2 regions of the Hydrogenophaga sp. SNF1 genome follow, and region 1 is predicted to be linked to the other one. Evidence: riboswitches for the same ligand, from Rfam matches in the RefSeq annotation. Region 1 holds a riboswitch; the other holds the start of a gene.
The links. A riboswitch is a leader RNA that binds a small molecule or an ion and turns the genes downstream of it on or off. The one in region 1 is predicted to bind glycine.
Positions count from the first base shown of each region.

Region 2: it holds a riboswitch for glycine, as region 1 does, so the genes downstream of both, SOM08_RS18995 (PBP1A family penicillin-binding protein) here and gcvT (glycine cleavage system aminomethyltransferase GcvT) in region 1, are expected to answer to the same signal.

Region 1 is NZ_CP139793.1:1,746,548-1,751,637, forward strand. Features, by position in the region: gene gcvP (aminomethyl-transferring glycine dehydrogenase) at 1-40, opposite strand, end outside; gene gcvH (glycine cleavage system protein GcvH) at 67-444, opposite strand; gene gcvT (glycine cleavage system aminomethyltransferase GcvT) at 464-1,597, opposite strand; glycine riboswitch at 1,655-1,758, opposite strand; glycine riboswitch at 1,771-1,867, opposite strand; gene SOM08_RS08455 (hypothetical protein) at 1,937-2,443, opposite strand; gene SOM08_RS08460 (electron transfer flavoprotein-ubiquinone oxidoreductase) at 2,578-4,263, opposite strand; gene SOM08_RS08465 (SDR family oxidoreductase) at 4,398-5,090, shown strand, end outside.
Region 2 is NZ_CP139793.1:3,971,828-3,976,917, reverse strand. Features, by position in the region: gene rpsD (30S ribosomal protein S4) at 155-778, shown strand; gene SOM08_RS19010 (DNA-directed RNA polymerase subunit alpha) at 881-1,864, shown strand; gene rplQ (50S ribosomal protein L17) at 1,950-2,345, shown strand; tRNA gene SOM08_RS19000 (tRNA-Met) at 2,363-2,439, shown strand; glycine riboswitch at 2,644-2,739, shown strand; gene SOM08_RS18995 (PBP1A family penicillin-binding protein) at 2,796-5,063, shown strand.

The DNA of each region.
Region 1 (5,090 bases):
TCTCGAGTTCACCCAGGGGCTTGACGGAGGGCATGAGCATGGCGGGCCTCGGTGGCGGGGGAAAAATCAGGCGTTGTCCTTGACGAACTTCTGGTAGGCCGGTTCGTCCATGAGCGGATCGAACTGGCCCATGTCCTTGATCAGGACCTTGAAGAACCAGCCCTTGCCCAGGGGGTCGCTGTTGGCCAGCGAGGGGTCGGCGCGCAGGGCTTCGTTGACCTCGGTCACCTCGCCGTCCAGCGGCATGTAGACGTCGGCCGCGGCCTTCACCGACTCGACCACGCCGGCGACCTCGCCCTTGGCGTAGGTGCGGCCCACCTCGGGCAGCTCGACGAAGACCACGTCGCCCAGCGCGTCCTGCGCGTGCAGGGTGATGCCGACGACGGCGGCCTCGTGGTCCTCGAGCTGGATCCACTCGTGATCGGGGGTGTACTTGACGGTCATGGTTGTGCTCCTGCGGCGATCAGCCGCGGTGGTAACGGTTGGGAACGAAAGGCAGGGAGGCCACCTGCATGGGCACGGCCTTGCCGCGCACCAGCGCGTTCAGGCGCGTGCCCACGGCCGCGAAGGCCGGTGGCACATAGCCCATGGCGATGGGCTGGTTGATGCTGGGGCCGAGCAGGCCGCTGGTGACTTCACCGAGGCGCTCGCCGGCCTCGCTCTGCAGTTCGGTGTGCTCGCGCACCGGCACCCGCTCCTGCGCGAGCAGGCCCACGCGCACGCGCGACAGGGGCGCGCTGCCATCGAGCTGCGCGAGCACGCGCTCGGCGCCAGGGAAGCCGCCCGCGCGCGCGCCGCCCGTGCGGCGCACCTTCTGCATGGCCCAGTTGAGCGCGGCTTCCACGGGGGTCGTGGTGGTGTCGATGTCGTTGCCATAGAGACACAGGCCGGCTTCCAGGCGCAGCGAGTTGCGCGCGCCCAGGCCGACGGGTTTCACCTCGGGCTGCGCGAGCAGGGCGCGCGCGAAGGCCTCGGTGTCGGCCGCGGCCAGCGAGATCTCGAAGCCGTCCTCGCCGGTGTAGCCGCTGCGCGTGGCGAACAGGGGCTTGCCCTGCCAGCTGAAGGCGCCACCGGTCATGAAGACCAGCTTCTCCACGCCGGGCAGCAGGCGCTGCAGGGCCGTCACGGCCCGCGGGCCCTGCAGCGCGAGCAGGCCGCGGTCGAATTGCGGCTCCACGGTGCAGCGCGCGCCGATGCGCTCGACGATGTGCTTGAGGTCGCCGTGCTTGCAGGCGCCGTTGACGATGACGAAAAGGTCGTCGCCCCGGTTCACGAACATCAGGTCGTCGATGACCGTGCCCTCGTCGCTGAGCAGCAGGCCGTAGCGCTGCTTGCCGGGCGCCAGGCCGATCACGTCCACCGGCATCAGGCTTTCGAAGGCGGTGGCCGCGTCGGGGCCGATGAGCCGCAGCTGTCCCATGTGCGAGACGTCGAACAGGCCGGCGGCTTCGCGCGTGTGCAGGTGCTCGGCCATGAGGCCGGCCGGGTACTGCACCGGCATGCTGTAGCCCGCGAAGGGCACCAGGCGCGCGCCCAGTTCGAGGTGCAGCGCGTGCAGCGGGGTCTTGAGGAGGTCGGTGGAAGCGTCGGCGGACACGGCGGGTTCTCTGGCGGGGGCAGGCCCCTCGCGGGGCGGGACACGGGTTCATCCGTGCGCTGCCCCACTGTCCGCTTTACCTGAGAGATTCACGCGGGCGATGCCGCGCTTGCTCCTTCGGTGGACCCCATCGGGTGGGGCCTCTCTCCAGGGGGGATCGCCCGCCGGGTGGCGGGCGTTTGCCAGTCCTTTTGCCTGAGCGTTCGGGGCCTGATCCGGCCCCTGCGCCTTCGGCGGTTCCCCGGGGGAACGCTCTCCTGACAATGCGGCGAATTCTAGCCGGGAACCCGGCGTGCACGGACAACGCCACCCGGCGTCCCCAGGGGCGCGAGGGCGCGCTCAGGCGTCCTGCGGGGCGGTCTCGGGCAGCACCTTCGCCAGGCGCTCGCTGATCGAGGCGGCGCGCTCGGCGCCCGCGACACGCTCGATCTCGGTGAGCATGTCCTGGCCCACGGCCATCATGCTGGCGGCGTCGCGCGCCTCGCGCAGCGCCTGGCGGAAGCGGTCGGCCAGGGCGCGGTCGCGCGCGGCGAACATGCGGTCGGACAGGTCGAACAGGAACATGCGCGCGCTGGCCAGCGAGCGTGGCCCGCTGAAGGTGTCCACCGAGCCGCGCGGGGGCGGCGGCACCGGGCGCGCGGGCGGCTCGGCCGGGGCTTCGTCGATCAGGTAGCCGTCGGCCAGCAGCGCCTCCACCATGGCGCGGCCTTCGCCATGGAAGAGGGCATGGAGCGACGCGGTGGACTTGCGGCCATCGGCCACCAGCAGGATGGCGCGCTCGCGCTGGCCCAGCGAGCGCTGGCCCGGGAGCAGTTCGGTGCGGCCTTTGTCGGTCTTGATGAGCATGTGCGGTGCGCAGGCAGCGGTGGACGCCGCACTCTGGGCGGGGCGCATGACGCTCGCGTGTCACGCGGGCGTGAAAAAGCCGCCCGGGGGCGGCTTCGTGGCGATCGCGTGAGAGACGTCACACGCCCGCGGCCTCACATGCCCGCGTAGTTCGGACCGCCGCCGCCTTCGGGCGTTACCCACACGATGTTCTGGGTCGGGTCCTTGATGTCGCAGGTCTTGCAGTGCACGCAGTTCTGCGCGTTGATCTGCAGGCGGTCCTCGCCCGCATCGGTTTTCACGAACTCGTACACGCCGGCCGGGCAGTAGCGGCTTTCCGGGCCCGCGTACTTTGCCAGGTTCACCTGCACCGGCACCGTGCTGTTCTTCAGCGTCAGGTGCGCGGGCTGGTTTTCCTCGTGGTTGGTGTTGGAGACGAAGACGCTGGAGAGGCGGTCGAAGCTGAGCACGCCGTCCGGCTTGGGGTAGGCGATCTTGGGCATCTGGTCCGCGGGCTTGAGGTACTCGTGGTCGGGCTTGTCGCGGTGCAGGGTCCAGGGCGGCGCGCTCACGCCGATCTTGGGCAGGAACCACTGCTCGATGCCCGTCATCAGCTTGCCGATGGTCGGGCCCTTCTTGAACCAGGCCTTGAAGTTGCGGGTCTGCCAGAGTTCCTCGTGCAGCCAGCTTTTCTCGAAGGCCGCGGGGTAGGCCGAGAGCTCGTCGCTCGAACGGCCGGCCGTCACGGCCTCGAAGGCCGCCTCGGCGCAGAGCATGCCGCTCTTGATGGCCGCGTGGCTGCCCTTGATGCGCGCGGCGTTCAGGTAGCCCGCGTCGCAGCCCACCAGCGCGCCGCCGGGGAACACCGTCTTGGGCATGGCCTGCGGCGTGCCGTTGTTGATGGCGCGCGCGCCGTAGCCCAGGCGCTTGCCGCCTTCGATGTGCGCCTTGATCGCCGGGTGCGTCTTCCAGCGCTGCATCTCCTCGAAGGGCGAGAGCCAGGGGTTGCTGTAGTCCAGCCCGATGACGAAGCCCAGCGTGACCTTGTTGTCCTCGAGGTGGTAGAGGAAGCCGCCGCCGAAGGTGTCGTCCGTCATGGGCCAGCCGGCGGTGTGCACCACCAGGCCGGGCCTGGCCTTGTCGGCCGGGATCTCCCACAGCTCCTTGACGCCGATGGCCCAGCTCGACGGGTCCTTGCCCTTGTCGAGGTCGAACTTGGCGATGAGCTGCTTGCCCAGGTGGCCGCGAGCGCCCTCGGCGAACACGGTGTACTTGGCGTGCAGCTCCATGCCGAGCTGGAAGGCCTCGGTGGGCTCGCCGTCCTTGCCGATGCCCTGGTTGCCCGTGGCCACGCCCTTGACGGAGCCGTCGTCGTTGTAGAGCACCTCGGCGGCGGTGAAGCCGGGGAAGATCTCCACGCCCAGGGCCTCGGCCTGCTCGGCCAGCCACTTCACCACGTTGCCCAGGCTGATGACGTAGCAGCCCTCGTTGTGGAAGTTGCGCGGCATCAGGAAATCGGGCGTGCGGCTCGAGCCCGTCTCGCTGAGCATGAGCAGGTCGTCGCCCGTGACGGGCTGGTTCAGCGGCGCGCCGCGCGCTTTCCAGTCGGGGAACAGCTCGTTGATGGCGCGCGGGTCCATCACCGCGCCCGAGAGGATGTGCGCGCCGGGCTCGGAGCCCTTCTCCAGCACGCAGACGTTGACCTCCTTGCCTTGCTCGGCGGCCAGCTGCTTCAGTCGGATGGCGGTGGACAGGCCGGCCGGGCCGGCGCCGACCACGACCACGTCGTACTCCATGGCTTCGCGGGGACCGAACTGGGCCAGGATCTGATCATGCGTCATGGGGGGTCTCGCTCATAATGTTTGGCAACCTCCGGCCACCCTCCTTTGCGAAGGGCTCGTGTCCCGGAGCGGACCGCATTTTATGCGGCGACCGCACAAAATCGAACGACCGTTCACATTTCGGGAGACTGAGCATGGCGTACACCCTCGACCTGTCGGGCCGCGTGGCCCTGGTCACCGGCGCGTCCAGCGGACTGGGCGCGCAGTTCGCCAAGACCCTGGCCCAGGCCGGCGCCGCCGTGGTGCTGGCCAGCCGCCGCACCGATCGCCTCATGAACCTGCGCGCGCACATCGAGGCCGGCGGCGGCGCGGCGCACGTGGTGGCGCTGGACGTGACCGAGCTGGCCTCCATCAAGGCCGCCATCGCGCACGCCGAGACCGAGGTCGGGCCCATCGACATCCTGGTCAACAACTCGGGCGTGAGCACCACGCAGCGCCTGCAGGACGTGGACGAGGCCGACTACGACTTCGTCTTCGACACCAACACCAAGGGCGCCTTCTTCGTCGCGCAGGAAGTGGGCAAGCGCATGATCGCGCGCGCCAAAGGCGCGGCGCCGGGCACCTTCGTCGGTGGGCGCATCGTCAACATCGCGTCCATGGCCGGGCTGAAGGTGCTCCCGCAGATCGGCGTGTACTGCATGAGCAAGGCCGCCGTGGTGCAGATGACCAAGGCCATGGCGATGGAATGGGGCCGCTTCGGCATCAATGTCAACGCCATCTGCCCGGGCTACATCGACACCGAGCTCAACCACGAGCACTGGAAGACCGAGCAGGGCAAGAAGCTCATCGAGATGACGCCTCGCAAGCGCCTGGGGCAGGCGAGCGAC
Region 2 (5,090 bases), 2.2 Mb from region 1:
CATCTGGCTTCGCGCTAGAATGCCGGGTTCTCCGAGCGCCACCGCAGTCATGCTGCGGTGGCATTTTTGCTAAGCCCACCGCCCCCGCCATCGCGGGATGGCTCCCGCAATCACAGTCCCTGTGGGTTGCGGCAGACGACAAAAGGAAACCAACGTGGCACGTTACCTCGGCCCCAAGGCCAAACTGTCCCGTCGCGAAGCCAGCGACCTGCTGCTCAAGAGCGCGCGCCGCTCGATCAGCGACAAGGCCAAGTTCGACTCCAAGCCCGGCCAGCACGGCCGCACCTCGGGCCAGCGCACCTCCGACTTCGGCGTGCAGCTGCGCGAGAAGCAGAAGGTCAAGCGCACCTACGGCGTGCTCGAGCGCCAGTTCCGCCGCTACTTCGCCGAGGCCGACCGCCGCCGCGGCAACACCGGCGCCAACCTGCTGTTCCTGCTCGAGTCGCGCCTGGACAACGTCGTGTTCCGCATGGGCTTTGCTTCCACCCGTGCCGAAGCGCGCCAGATCGTGTCGCACAAGGCCATCACGGTGAACGGCCAGTCGGTCAACATCCCGTCCTTCCTGGTCAAGGCCGGTGACGTGGTCGCTGTGCGCGAGAAGTCCAAGAAGCAGGCCCGTGTGATCGAGGCGCTGGAACTGGCCAAGCAGATCGGCTTCCCCGGTTGGGTTGAAGTGTCGGTCGACAAGGTTGAAGGCGTCTTCAAGAAGACCCCTGACCGCGATGAATTCGGCTCGGACATCAACGAGTCGCTCATCGTCGAACTGTATTCGCGTTAATCCCGTCCCCGGCCGGGCGCGGCATCCGCTGCGTCGCCGGGCCATTCCATGCTCCGTCTGCCTTATCGGTGTAACGAGCCGAGGGAACTGAAGGAAGTCTGAATGCTGAACAACCTGCTCAAGCCCAAGTCCATCAACGTCGAGCAACTCTCGGCCAATCGCGCCAAGGTCACGCTGGAGCCCTTCGAACGCGGCTACGGGCACACCCTGGGCAACGCCCTGCGCCGCGTGCTGCTGTCGTCCATGGTGGGCCATGCCCCCACCGAAGTGACCATTGCTGGCGTGGTGCACGAATACTCGTCCATCGACGGCGTTCAGGAAGACGTGGTCAACCTGTTGCTCAACCTCAAGGGCGTGGTGTTCAAGCTCCACAACCGCGACGAGGTGACCCTGAGTCTGCGCAAGGACGGTGAGGGGGTCGTGACGGCCGCCGACATCCAGACGCCGCACGACGTCGAGATCGTCAACCCCGACCACGTCATCGCCACGCTGTCGGCCGGTGCCAAGCTGGACATGCAGATCAAGGTCGAAAAGGGCCGCGGCTACGTGCCTGGCACGCTGCGCCGTGGCGACGAAGCCGCCCGCTCGATCGGCCGCATCGTCCTCGACGCGTCCTTCTCGCCGGTCAAGCGCGTGAGTTACACGGTGGAAAGCGCCCGCGTCGAGCAGCGCACCGACCTCGACAAGCTGGTGCTCGAGATCGAGACCAACGGCTCCATTGGCCCCGAAGAGGCCGTGCGCGCCTCGGCCAAGATCCTCGTTGAACAGCTCGCCGTGTTCGCCCAGCTGGAAGGCGCCGACCTCTTCACGGAGGCGCCGCAACAGCGCAGCTCGCAGCAGTTCGACCCGATCCTGCTGCGCCCTGTGGACGAGCTCGAACTCACCGTGCGTTCGGCGAACTGCCTGAAGGCCGAGAACATCTATTACATCGGTGACCTGATCCAGCGCACCGAGAACGAGTTGCTCAAGACCCCGAACCTGGGCCGCAAGTCGCTCAACGAAATCAAGGAAGTGTTGGCCTCGCGTGGTCTCACGCTGGGCATGAAGCTCGAGAACTGGCCGCCCGCCGGCCTCGACAAGCACTGATCTCAACCCCTGAGCCCTCGGGCCAGGCCATGACGAACCGCCGGTACCTGATACGGCCGGCGGCAAAAGACGGAAAGGAAACACCATGCGTCACGGACACGGACTTCGCAAACTCAACCGCACCAGCGAGCACCGCCTCGCGATGCTGCGCAACATGATGAACTCGCTGCTCACGCACGAGGCCATCAAGACCACGCTGCCCAAGGCCAAGGAACTGCGCCGGGTCGTCGAGCCCATGATCACCCTGGCCAAAGAGCCGACGGTGGCCAACCGCCGCCTGGCCTTCAACCGCCTGCGCGATCGCGACGTGGTGGTCAAGCTGTTCGACGAACTCGGCCCGCGCTTCAAGGCCCGTCCCGGTGGCTACACCCGCATCCTGAAGATGGGTTTCCGCGTGGGCGACAACGCGCCCATGGCCCTGGTGGAGCTGGTTGACCGCGCCGAACCGGCCGCCGATGCCGGTGAAGCCGACAAAGCGTGATATAATTTTTGGCTTGACGCGGAGTGGAGCAGCCTGGTAGCTCGTTGGGCTCATAACCCAAAGGTCGCAAGTTCAAATCTTGCCTCCGCAACCAAACAAACCCAGTGCCAGCTGGTGAAGAAGGCCCTCGAATCGAGGGCCTTTTTTCTTGGTGGCGCCGCGAATGCCTGCCGCGCGCGGCGTCGGCCGGCGACGGCCCGGATGCCATAATCGCCGCACTGCGGGAGAGCGGGGCCCCGGGCCCCCGCCGAAGGCGCAAACTCCCATCATCGCTCAGGCACCAGGACCGCAGTCACCCATTTCGCCGACTGGAGAGCGGCCGTCGCACGGCCCACCGAAGGGGCAAGCCGCGTCAGCGGCTGAAACTCTCAGGTTCAAGGACAGAGGGGGAGGCGCAGCAGGATCGCATCGATGCGACGCGATCGCCTGCGACCACCTATTGGAGTCCTGGTGCCTTCTCCCCATCCGCACACCCCCCCGTCCCGGGGCGCGTCGACGCGCTTTGTCATTGCCCTTGTCCTGGGACTGCTCGCGGGTCTCTCGCTGGGCGGCGCCTACGCGCTTCACCGCCTGTGGCAGGAGCTGCCCAGCGTGGCGGCCCTGACCGACTACCGCCCCAAGCTGCCGCTGCGCATCCACGCCCGGGACGGCCGCCTGTTGGCCGAATACGGTGAGGAGCGCCGCGAGCTCGTGGCGATCGAGCAGATCCCCAAGCGCATGCGCGAGGCGCTGCTGGCCATCGAGGACGCGGGCTTCTACGCGCACCGCGGCGTGGACTTCTCCGGCCTGGCGCGCGCCGCCTGGAGCAACCTGTTCGCCGGGGGGCGCGCGCAGGGCGGCAGCACCATCACCATGCAAGTGGCCCGCATGTTCTTTCTCAGTCCCGAGAAGACCTACCGCCGCAAGATCATGGAGGTGCTGCTGGCCTGCAAGCTCGAGGCGCACCACGACAAGGACACCCTGCTCGAGCTCTACATGAACCAGGTCTACCTGGGTGAACGGGCCTATGGCTTTGCCGCCGCCGCCTCGGTGTACTTCGACAAGGCGCTGCATGAGCTCACGCTGGCCGAGGCCGCGATGCTGGCGGGCCTGCCCAAGGCGCCCTCGGCCTACAACCCCGTGGTCAACCGCGAGCGCGCCGTGGTGCGGCAGCGCTACATCCTGTCGCGCCTGTTGGCGCTCGGCTGGATCGACCAGGACGCGCACGACCAGGCCCAGGCCGAGCCCCTGGTCCTGCGCTCGCCCGAGCGCTTGGGTGGGCTGCACGTGGGGCATGCCGTGGAGCAGGCCCGCCAGCGGGTGGTGGAGCGTTTCGGCGACGCGGCGTACACGCGCGGTCTGGACGTGGTCCTCAGCATCGACGCGGACCTGCAGCGCGAGGCCATGCGCGCGCTGCGCGGCGGTTTGCTGCGCGCCCAGCAGCAGCGCGGCTACGCCGGACCGGAAGCCCGGCTGCCGCCGCCCTGGCGATTCGACCGGCCGGGGCTGCGGCGCGCGCTGGCCCCGTACCCCGACAGCGGCGAGCTGCAGGCGACCCTGGTGCGCGAGGTGTCGTCCGCGGGGCTGCAGGCCCACCTGCGCGACGGCAGCGCCATCGCGCTGGCGCACCGCGCCGGGCGGGGCCCGCGCATCGAGGTCGGTTCGGTGATCCGCGTGCAGCGCGACGCGGCACAGGGCTGGCGCCTGGCCCAGCTGCCGCGAATGGAGGGCGCCCTGGTCTCCATCGACATGGACACCGGTCACATCCTGGCCCTGGCCGGCGGCTTCGACCCGCGCCTGGGCCAGTACGACCACGCCATGCAGGCCCTGCGCCAACCCGGCTCCACCTTCAAGCCATTCGTCTACTCCGCGGCGCTGGAGCGCGGCTACTTCCCCGGCACGCTGGTGGAAGACCGCCAGCGCGTGGTGACGCCGGCCGCCCCGGGGCGCCGCGCCTGGGCTCCCCGCAACCACGGCGACCGCTACGACGGCTTCGTGACGGCCCGCGACGCGCTGGCGCGGTCCCGCAACGTGGCCACGGTGAACCTGATGGAGGCGGCGGGTGCGGTGTACGTGCGCGATTTCGCGGCGCGCTTCGGCTTCGATCCGCAACACAACCCGGCGGCCCTGCCACTGGCCCTGGGCGCGGGCGCGGTCTCGCCGCTGGGGCTGGCGCAGGCCTACGCGGTGTTCGGCAGCGGCGGCGAATGGCGTCCCGCCGTGCTGATCACCCGCGTGAGCGAGCGTGGCGGCGCGGTGCTGTACGACGCCGCCGACCCCGCGCCGGCGTTGCGCTCCGTCTCCGAGCGCAACGCCTACATCGTGGACAGCATGCTGCGCGACGTCGTGCAGCAGGGCACGGCGCGGCGTGCCCTGCGCCTGGGCCGCCCCGACGTGGCGGGCAAGACCGGCACCTCCAACCAGGCCCGCGACGTGTGGTTCGCGGGCTATTCGTCGGGGGTGTCCACCGTGGTGTGGATGGGCTACGACCAGCCGCGCAGCCTGGGCCGGGCCACCGGGGCCACGCACGCGCTGCCCGTGTGGACCGAGTTCATGGCCAGCGCCGTGGCTGGCCGCTCGCCGCGCCAGCGCGAGCGGCCTGGCGGCGTCGTGGTCCATGCCGGCGACTACGCCTATGCCGAGTACGCGGCCAGCGTTTGCGTGCAGGACGACAACGACCGGGTGGCGGGGCCGTTCGACTGCGCGCCGGATGCGCCCGGCGGGGCGCCGCCGGGTTGAGGGCGCGCAGGCCGCCGCGGCGGCCCG